2 regions of the Legionella resiliens genome follow, and region 1 is predicted to be linked to the other one. Evidence: riboswitches for the same ligand, from Rfam matches in the RefSeq annotation. Region 1 holds a riboswitch; the other holds the start of a gene.

Region 1 (5,449 bases):
GGTTATGAATGATTCCAAGGTGATCCCTGCTCGACTTTACGGTCATAAAACTACTGGCGGAAAAGTTGAGTTATTAGTGGAACGTATTACGGGTGAATTTACTTTTCTTGCTCATATTAAAGCCAGTAAAGCATTAAAGCCTGGATCAATTATTAAATTAGAGCAAAATAGAGAAATCGAAGTCCTTGAAAGAAAGGATGATTTATTTATATGTAAAGCAAATAGGGACGTTTTGCAATTATTGAATGGAATAGGTCATATTCCATTACCCCCCTACATTACGCGAAATGATGAAATTTTGGATCAGGATCGTTATCAAACAGTCTATGCAAAATATGAGGGTTCTGTTGCAGCACCTACTGCGGGCTTACATTTTGATGAATCTGTATTATCCAGCTTACAAGCAAGGGGAGTTGCTGTAGCTTATCTCACTTTGCATGTAGGGGCAGGAACATTTAGACCCGTTCGTTGTGACCATATCAAAGACCATAAAATGCATAGTGAGCAATTCACAATTAGCCCGGAATTATGTGCCGCAGTACACGCTACAAAAGCAGCTGGAAATCGAGTAATTGCAGTCGGTACGACTGCTTTGCGTAGTCTTGAGAGTGCAGCACAAAATGGAGTATTAACTGCATGCAGCAGAGATACGGATATCTTTATTTACCCAGGATATGAGTTTAAGATTTGCGATGGGCTAATGACTAACTTTCATTTGCCTGAGTCTACCTTGCTCATGCTGGTTTCAGCTTTTATCGGCCACAAACAAGCAATGATGCTTTATCAAGAAGCAATCGAAAAAAGATACAGATTTTTTAGTTATGGTGACACCAGTTTATTGCTGTAAATCAGGAGATCAGGAATGTTGGCTGCAATACAGAATTTTATACCTGTTTTAACTTCAGATGCAGGTTTATGTCTTACAATGGCAAATTGGCACGAAGTAAAAATTACAGCGGCATCTTATTCTTTGGAGCATTTGTTGTATAAGCCGGGCCAGGATGTACTCGAAAAAATATCTGATTTAGCCCGTTACTTGGCTTGTCCTGGAACAGTGGTTATTAATGCAATGTCGCTTATAGCCAATAAGGAAAAAGTTTATGTGCTCAAGTCACCTTATGATGGGTCTAGAGTCAAAGTTTCCTTGGAGAAGTTAATTGAACTTATCCATCATTTAAAACCTAATGCAGTTATTTTACCTCAAAATATCCTGCGCGATTTTCCACAAATTTGGGATAATTGGGATGAGGCAATTGTTCCATTTATTGATGTTAAAGAATTAGAAAAACATGAGATAGTGAAGCCACATGGGGTTTATTTTAATGTTGTGGATGAGCTGAATTGGGAGCGATTAGATCAATGGTCTCATTTAGCACGTTATATTATAGGACGTTTTAATCCTGAGTTAATCAAACGTTTACGTGATAAGGGAATCGAGTTTATTGAGACAGATGAGCCATCACAAGCAGCGACTCAAGGAAAAGTTTACAGCCAGACAGGAACCGTGGATTTAACTGATTCAAAAATGCAGATGCAATTTGAAACGATTGATGCAGAGTGCTGTTGTCCTACATGCTCTCAACAATTTACCCGAGCTTATTTGCATCATCTATTGCAACATACTCCCTTATTATGTCAGCGATTTTTAATTCAGCATAATGTATTTTATGTGCAAAATTATGATGTTTCGTGATGGATTTTACCCATCCCCCTAGCCCTCTTCCCATGTTCCGTCAGGTGGATGAGGAATTTTTTATAATGTTTGACAGTTTTTTCCATACAAGATAGCATTACCAACAATTTGATGGCGCGGGGTGTCGTGATACACGTCTGAGAAATACCCGTTGAACTTGATCTGGTTCGTACCAGCGTAAGAACGCCTTAAATCTGTATTCATTTTAAAGTGATTGCTCTCTTAAAGAGTCCTCTCTTAATTTTATGGGTTCTCTGAATACAGGTTAATTGCTTCAATTAGGCTTTCAATCGATATCTTTTGCCATCCTTTATTTTATTAATTAATACAAGGAGCCCATGGCATGAGTGCATTATCAACAAGAACAACTCTATTACTCAATTGGTATGCAAATCCTTACCACACCCCAATTTTTGTTGCCCATTCATTAGGGTATTATCAGCAAGAAGGCATAAAATTAGCAATTTTGGAACCTAGCGATCCTAGCGATGTAACCGAAATTGTGGGGATGGGGCATGTTGATTTTGGGGTAAAGGCGATGATCCATACCTTGGCTGCACGTGCAAAAGGTTATCCTGTTACTTCAATTGGAACATTGCTGGATGAGCCTCCAACAGGTCTTATCGCGCTTAAATCCAGTGGTATTAGCTCCTTTCAGGATATTGTCGGCAAACGAGTAGGGTATATTGGCGAGTTTGGCAAAATCATTATAGATAATTTGGCAAAGCTAGCCGGCATTGATCCCTCAAGTTATGAGACAGTGCGTATTGGCATGAATGTTACTGATGCGATTTGCCGCGATATCATTGACACGGGTATTGGTTTTATTAATTTTCAGAAAGTTGAATTAGAGCATTTACGCGGTGAAACTGTATTTCTGCGCCTTGATCAGCTTGCAGGCTTAGGGTGCTGCTGTTTTTGTTCCATTCAATTTATTGTGCCAGAACGCATGTTAACGAATCCTGAAATCCTTAAAGGATTTCTCAACGCCACACAGCGTGGAGCTGCCTTTACCACCGAAAATCCGGATGAAGCTTATGAGCTTTTATGTCGTATTAAACCCCAATTGCGAACCCCGATGTATCATACAATATTCATTCGTAGCCTACCCTTTTTCTCACGCACGCTTTTAAATGTGGAACGTGATTGGAATAAAGTAGGGCGATTTGGCAAACATTTGGGAGTGATTGATGAGTCTTTTGCGGTAAATGCTTGTTATACGAATGAGTTATTACCTAAGATGCCTCATTCTGATTTGGAGCCTATCGCGTGTTGCGTGAGTGAATAAAAAGTTTTGTCTACGTCCCGCGGATTATCCGCGGGAGTAGGGGGGAAACTGCGATGAAAAATGCTGCTGTTGTGGGTGCTGGAATAATGGGGTGTTTGCTGGCTTTGCGCTTACAAAAGGAAGGCTGGATAGTAACATTATTTGAAGCAGAAACTTCTTTCAATAATTGCAGCAATGCAGCAGCAGGTCTTTTGGCACCCATGTCGGAGCTTGATAAGGCGGAACAAGTTATTTTCAATTTGGGGATGGAGTCGGTCGAAACATTATGGACACCCATTCTCAATCAATTGCCAGAACCCATATATTTTCGTCAAAAAGGAAGTCTTGTAGTACATCATCCACAAGATAGAGCAGAATGGCAGCAGTTTAGCGCCAGAATTGTCAGTAAATTAAGTAATTCGTGCTACCAATTGCTCAATGAAGAGGTACTAAGACAGTTTGAGCCAGAACTCAGTCAATTCCAACGAGCCTATTATTTTCCTAGAGAAGCACAGCTCGATAATCAGACTCTGTTGCCAGTACTTAAAAATCATCTTTGCGAGCAGGGGGTTATTTGCCGAGATCATACTTTTGTTTCTGCTGTCTCTCCAGGGAGAGTAGAGGCAAGTAAGGAATCACATCAATTTGATTTTGTTTTTGATTGCCGAGGTTTGGGGGCAAAAACCTCTTTTCCGCATCTGCGGGGACTTCGTGGGGAGCTTGTTTGGTTGCATGCACCTGAAGTTCGGTTACAAAGACCTGTTCGCCTCTTACACCCTAGGTTCATTATTTATATTGCACCGCGTCCTGATTCTCATTATCTTATCGGTGCGAGTGAGTTGGAAACAGAAGATTCCAGTCCAATTTCGGTACGTACATCGCTTGAATTATTAACTGCTGCATACTATGTGCATCGGGGTTTTGCCGAAGCACGAATAGTTAAGACAGTGACGCATTGTCGGCCGACTTTAGTGCATCATCAGCCTCGCATAAAATATGCGAAGCAATTTATTGCTGTTAACGGGCTTTATCGTCATGGATATTTGATTGCTCCGGCATTAGTAGAGGAAATTCTACGTGGATTAAACAGCAATCAAAAAGACATTTGTTATCCTGAGCTTTGGGAGGCTTATTTATGATTATTTATGTAAATGATCAACCATTAACACTTGATACGTCCTGTACACTTCAGGAAATGCTTGCGCAGAGAGAAGAGATTGCGGCGCATGTAGCAATCGCAATTAATAATCAATTTGTTCCCAAATCTATGTTTTCTAGCATCATCTTGTGTGAAGGAGATCGTATCGATCTAATTGTACCGATGCAGGGAGGATAGCTATGTGGTATTTAGCAGGTAAACCCCTATCAAGTCGTTTGCTCTTGGGAACAGCAGGTTATCCATCACTTGAGGTAATGACACATGCCGTTCGGGCTTCTAAAGCCAACGTGATTACTGTGTCATTAAAAAGACAAATGCCTGGTGAATCTGGCACAGATTTGTTTTGGCAAACCATTCAATCTTTAGATTGTTATTTACTTCCCAATACTGCGGGTTGCCGCGATGCACAAACAGCAATTACTACAGCTGAAATGGCACGTGAACTTTTTCAGACCTCATGGATTAAATTAGAAGTAATTGGTGATGATTACAGCTTGCAGCCTGATCCCTTTGAATTGTTGCACGCGGCAACCGAATTGGTAAAACGAGGATTTGAAGTTTTCCCATACTGTACGGATGATTTGGTTTTATGCCAGCGTTTAATTGATTGTGGTTGTCGGATTTTGATGCCTTGGGCAGCTCCTATAGGTTCGGGAAAAGGAGTGCTCAATCCCTTTGCTTTGGAAACTTTACGCAAACGATTACCAGATGTCACATTGATTGTCGATGCCGGGATTGGCAAGCCATCTCATGCGACACGTATTTTAGAGTTAGGTTTTGATGCAGTACTGTTGAATAGCGCAGTTGCTGCAGCAACTCATCCTATAATTATGGCTGAAGCCTTTTCACATGCAGTCATGGCAGGACGAGGTGCTTTTGAAGCAGGCCTTATGCCTGAGCGAATTACAGCACAATCGTGTACCCCCCTGATCGATACACCATTTTGGCATCAAGAGTCTGCATTATGAGCACTGTCTGGACCAATAGTGACAATGAAGCGTTTAGACGAACTGTCCGAGGGTTGGGCCTTGAACTTCAATCACAGCAATTTGATGAAGATGTTCAACCAGGTGCTATTAAAATTAATGGGGAAATTTCTTCTGAGGATTTTCAGCTTCTCAATCATTATTCCGGTCCAGTGGTTTTCGATGTTACTTTATCTTTAGCCCAGCATAGTGTCGAAAAGAGTTTAAGCGAGGCAGGGTTTTCTTTTGCAGATGTTTTGGTACTGAATACGCTTGAGGCGGAATTTATTTTAAAACGAAAGATTAGGACGCATCAATCCATGCAAGAAGGTGCTCATGAATTATTAACCCTTGGCGCGCAAAGT
Region 2 (5,449 bases), on a different contig from region 1:
ATTAGAGCTCATAACAGATGATACAATACGTCCAGGACCACAAACTTCAATCACACTATGCATGCGCTTGTTAACTTCAGATCGCCAATCGTCTTTTGCTGAAGCACCGATAATCCCGGTAATTTCATTATTATTTTGAGTCATCGTTACAATACTTTGATATCCGCGGACATCGTCCTGGGGCATCGCATCGATCATTCTTTTATCGTAGCGCTTAAACATCTTTTCATTTAAAAGAAGAAGCTTTTGGGGGGTCGTATATACCATTGGAAGTCCAGTAACAAAAATATAGCCTTTTTTGGGAATTAATGATAAACCCACAGTATAAGGTTTTACGGTTTCTCTGCAGGGTGTATACGAGAGAAAATACCTACTGTCGTTATCTCGAATATACCCTACAATGTCATGCGAAGGTGCCTTCCTGCTTTCTTCAGATTTTCTGCCAAGGCGATTTGATTTCATCGTACCGAGAACCTCATCCGTACCCTCTGTGCCCCGATATATGAGGCTAGAGCCAGTTGGTATACTATCTCGAAGCAGCTGTATCTTTGCAGTTCTTTCTTGGGCTTTATATTTAAGATAAGTCGTATCCAATCTGAAAGTAAGTTTAGTTTGATGTTGCTGTATATCATGGTACACCTTATGGGAAAATCCCTGCGTCAAAAGTCTTTTAACTCTCATGGGTGCCTCCTCAATGAATGCATATAATTGCATTGCAAATAAGTCATTGTGACTATATTTTTATCATAGTGTATATCAATGAGAATTCAAGAAAGCCCACCCGGCATCTGATTTTTAGTCATTGGAAGATGAAAACAGGTGATTTTTTTATTATTGATTGGGCGTGACCTACGGAGTTTTCTTAGGGGCATCCAGAAGCCACAATTTTTCTTGGTAAGCAATAATTTTATTTCGGTGAATAAGAAGACTTGAAGAATTCAGACAAGGTGACACCATGAGCAGTGTTCAATCCTGTCTTAAGAGCTTGAGAAAAATTGAAACATACATGGCTCCGAAAAGAACCGAATATATTAAAAATAATCCCATAGATTAAATAATTCACATTTTATCCCTGGTGATTTTCCCTAATTCATTAAATGGATTATATTAAAAGTACATAGAACAAGGAGTGTTTTATTATGATAAAAAAATCTCTAAAAAATTTGAGCGGCCTGGTCCTATTTTCTTTTTCAATTCAGGCTTTTGCCAATGATACGATAAAAGTTCATGTAAAAACCAATGAGAAAACAGCGGCTGCCTTAGGTTTTACTGTGGAGGGTAAAAGATCCGGGTCTCGGGGCAAAATTCATTCAGGTAAAGGACCAGTAAATAGGGAATATCTATTTGGATATAGAAAAAATTCGGCATTCGGCCCCGATGTTTTGTGTGGTTCTAAAGTGCTAACCAAAGACAGCACAGTGACTTTAGTGATTGCAGGGGACCAGTGTTCTATTGTCGTAAATTAATAGAAAAATGAGCAGTCATTTTGAATGAGATTGGAAGAGTTCTTTGTTTCTCAGCATGGAGTTTATTGGGCAGCTAATCCCGCATCCTCAATCATTTGTTCGTAAATCAAAACCAAAACGGAGCCATGATGAGCTTCCAAAACGATTTCTGGCAATTGGGTTCGATTAAAACAGGATGTTTTTCCTGGAAAGGAAAGATGAGTGTTGTTGAGTTCCCATTGTAACCCTTTTGAGGATAGAGTGGCTTTCGGTATCCCCATCAATGAAATTTTTGTCTGAGGAGGTAACACACAATTCATCCTGGAGTGTTCATGCAGAACAAAACCTCTTATGGGTGGAGCATATAAAAGACAATTTGTTTCCATAAAGATATTCATGTTGTTCAGTACATGATCCAAGCACCCACCATTTATGCCAACAATTATAGCGGGGAGTAAATTATTATCCTTTAGATAACCCATTGTTTTTTGGAAATCACTTTGATTTTGATCCGGTGAATGAAGAAAAGGATGGTTTTCCAGAATCAGTGGTCGGACAGAATCCAAATCTCCAGCAATTAATTGAGGACGGATTCCAAGATCCAATAAACCGTTTGCGGCCCCATCAGCGGCAATGATGGGTAAATTCATCCTATTAAAAAAAGAGGACTCAGGTAAATCTCCATTAAGGCATAAAATAGAGTGATATCCTGTTAAATTAATTACATCGTGCATCATAATGTCTTTTTAAGAGAATAAGGAGCAGACTGACAAGCAAACCCACTACATTTGCACTGATCACAAAAAAGGAATCCGTACTGCTTCCATAAATAATCCATGCTACAGAACAAATGAGGTAATTAATCAACATGATCATGGAGAGATCTTGAGTTGACTTGGTTTTTAAGGATTTGATAATTTGTGGTAACAAACCAATAAACGAAGTAATAAAAGCAACAATACCTGAAAACAAAACAATAGACACATTTTCCTCCGCTCAGACGAATGAGATCAGGTTCAAAGGGTTGGGTTTATCCTCTCAGCCATAATTGGCACCCCCAATGTACAAATATTATTCTACCATGAAAGCGTTTAACTCCCAAAGGCAAATTTAGGGGTGAACGCTAATTTTTGCTTAATGAGTTGTCGGAGCCAGTAGAAATCATGACACATTAGCAAGATTACGTGCTATATGTGACTGACTGCTGTGGATCCGGATCTGATTTTGAATTCTGCGTTTTACTCAAACACGCTCCAATCAAAAGCGTCAACTTAGTTCTGTTTTCTATTGACGGTAAGCATTGATCCAGTTCTGTGGGTAAGGTTTTAGAAACCTCAGGCACTTCATCCTCTAGCTCGTAATGAGTTGCAGAGAGTACTCGTCCCCGCATAACTCCTTCTTTGACGGAGCCGCCATAAGCTTTTAAGTTATCTTTCCATGTCGAGAAAGGGAAAAAGCTCTTAGACCAGGGGTCAAGGATATAATCATCTACAATTAAAAAAGCATGATTTATACCAAATTCGGCGACTTGAAGTGTTCCTGTAAATCCCCCTGCTCTTAATAATAACCCGCTGGCATAAGCCATTTCCTGGCAATTACCGCAGCCAGTTTCCATCGCTTTTAAACCCTGTTCATAAAGACTTAAATTCATGTTCTGATAAGCGCGTATAGTCTGTTCGATGGGGCCACTTTCAGGATAACCGTCAGTATTTAACGATTCTCGTGTCGAACTGCTGGGAATCAAAGAGTTAATCAGTTCAAGGGTAATTTTCACTTTTGCTTCAGTTGATGAATTTTTATCAAATTGAAATGAAGAAAAATTAAATGACATAACAATCTCTAGTCAATATGGTTTATTTCTTTACTATATAGAACAAGAGCGGTTTAAATTCAAATGCCTTCATTAAAAAATATACATGGATTTATTTCATAAATCCATGTCCTATCTTACTGGGGAAGTCAAATCAGCAATTAAAAATAAAGGCGGTTTTTACTAAAAAGCCAGTTTTAAGTGTTCCCAGTATTGGTTATAGAGCATGAGGGTTTCTTCGCCAACATCATGCTGGAATTGACCTTTTGCCATGATTGCTGGGGATGGATAAATCATTGGATTATCTTTAATGGAGGTGGGCAATAAAGCCCTTCCTTTTGCATTGGTAATTCCATGTCCTTCTCTTAAAGCGATTTCCGCACTGGATTCTGCTTTAAGAATGAAATTAATAAATTGCAAGGCCTCTTTCAGATGAGGCGGATTTTTAGGAATGGCCAAACAATCAACCCAGATGACAAAACCATCTTCAGGATAGACAAACTCAATTGCTTTATTTTCTTCATGGGCTTTAAATGCATCACCATTCCATGCAGAACCGATTACTGCATCTTCATCGATCATAATTGCCTGAATGCTGTCGCTGGCAAACAATTTAATATTGGGTACAAGTTGCAATAAATGTTCATAAGCTTTTTTAATATGCACTGGATTTGTATCATTAGGATCAAACCCAAGGCTCATCAAGGCAATTGCAAAAATTTCACGCGCGTCATCCAAAAGCATCAGTTGATTATGCCATTGGGGAGCCCACAGTTCCTTCCAGGTTTTGGGTGAGTTGCTCACTATGCCATGATTAAAAAAGATACCTGTTGCCCCCCATATTATTGGCACGCTGTAGAGGTTATTCCGATCATAATCATTATTCACAAAACGTTTATCCAGATTATTCATATTGGGCAGTTGCTGGTGATCAAGCCGTTCCAACATACCTTGCCGTTTCATACGTTCAACAAAATAAGCGGAGGGAAGAATCACATCATATACAGTGAGCTGGCTTGCCTTTAATTTGGCATACATAGTCTCATTACTGTCATAGGTAGAAAAATTAACTTTAATTCCAGAGTCGTGTTCAAATTGTTGAATCAACTGTTTGGGGAGTTCTCCTCCCCAAACATATACATTAACAACAGGAGCAGAAAATACTTTAGAAGCAAAAAAGACCAACACAAATAAAAAATAATTCATACGTGCTTTCCTGAGAGACGATGAGAAATGATCACCAAAATCATGGATAAAACAAATGTAATAGAACATAAAGCGTTAAGCTCGGGAGTAACACCAGCACGTACTAATGAATAAATTGTCAAAGGCAGAATGGAAAAATCAGGTCCTGCTACAAAATAACTGATGATGACGTCATCAAAAGATAAGGTAAAACTTAAAAGAAAAACACTTAATACTGCGGGCCACAATAAAGGCAGCAAAATTCGTGTTAATGCAATATAACGGCTAGCCCCCAGATCTAATGCGCCAAAATAAATATTGGGATTTAAAGTATTAATCCGCACATTAATCGTGACAATGACAAAAGGAATACAAAAAGTAACGTGGGCAATTAGTAAGCTTAAAAACCCCATGGGTACTTTGGTGATATTAAAGAAAATTAATAAGGCAACGCCAAGAACCAAATCAGGAATAATAATAAGTGATAACAAGATGGCATATAAGATTTGGCGATGTTTCGAGCGAAATAAAAATAAATGGATGGAGGCTAACAAACCTATAGTGGTAGCTATCAATGCAGAGATAAGACCTAAAACAATGGAGTTAAAAAAGGCAGTCCACAAGCCGCGATCGTGAAATAATTCATGATACCATTTTAAAGAAAAGCCATGCCATTGGAGTGAAAATTTTGCATCGTTAAATGAATATAAAACCAATACTGCGATTGGAATATAAAGCGAGGCATAAATAAAAAAAAGAAAAAGACGTTTTATTAAGGAGTTCATAGAACACTCCTATTCTTCTGACGGCGAAAAATAAGAAATAATAAGAGAAGCAGGGTGGTGAGTACCACGCTGGTAGCAGAGCCTTGAGGCCAATCACTTAAGACAAGAAACTGATTTTGAATTAAATTACCCAGTAAAATAGAACGAGCTCCTCCTAAAACATTAGGAATGTAGAATAAAGTCATTGCTGGTAATAGAACTAATAAACAGCCTGATAGAATGCC

Evidence for each region. Region 1 has a riboswitch for thiamine pyrophosphate ahead of LXO92_RS07965 (ABC transporter substrate-binding protein). Riboswitches for the same ligand answer to the same signal wherever they lie in the genome.
Region 2: linked by a shared signal. The riboswitch ahead of LXO92_RS00390 (SemiSWEET family sugar transporter) and the one ahead of LXO92_RS07965 (ABC transporter substrate-binding protein) in region 1 are both predicted to bind thiamine pyrophosphate.

Annotation. Positions count from the first base shown of each region.
Region 1 covers NZ_JAJTND010000004.1:569,337-574,785, forward strand. The annotation lists gene queA (tRNA preQ1(34) S-adenosylmethionine ribosyltransferase-isomerase QueA) at 1-847, shown strand, start outside; gene LXO92_RS07960 (tRNA-guanine transglycosylase) at 863-1,693, shown strand; TPP riboswitch at 1,801-1,894, shown strand; gene LXO92_RS07965 (ABC transporter substrate-binding protein) at 2,037-2,981, shown strand; gene LXO92_RS07970 (FAD-dependent oxidoreductase) at 3,035-4,099, shown strand; gene thiS (sulfur carrier protein ThiS) at 4,096-4,296, shown strand; gene LXO92_RS07980 (thiazole synthase) at 4,299-5,087, shown strand; gene thiE (thiamine phosphate synthase) at 5,084-5,449, shown strand, end outside.
Region 2 covers NZ_JAJTND010000001.1:78,298-83,746, reverse strand. The annotation lists gene LXO92_RS00405 (hypothetical protein) at 1-681, opposite strand, end outside; gene LXO92_RS00400 (hypothetical protein) at 1,140-1,466, shown strand; gene LXO92_RS00395 (thiamine diphosphokinase) at 1,529-2,179, opposite strand; gene LXO92_RS00390 (SemiSWEET family sugar transporter) at 2,163-2,429, opposite strand; TPP riboswitch at 2,416-2,514, opposite strand; gene LXO92_RS00385 (hypothetical protein) at 2,626-3,276, opposite strand; gene LXO92_RS00380 (ABC transporter substrate-binding protein) at 3,439-4,461, opposite strand; gene LXO92_RS00375 (ABC transporter permease subunit) at 4,458-5,225, opposite strand; gene LXO92_RS00370 (ABC transporter permease) at 5,222-5,449, opposite strand, start outside.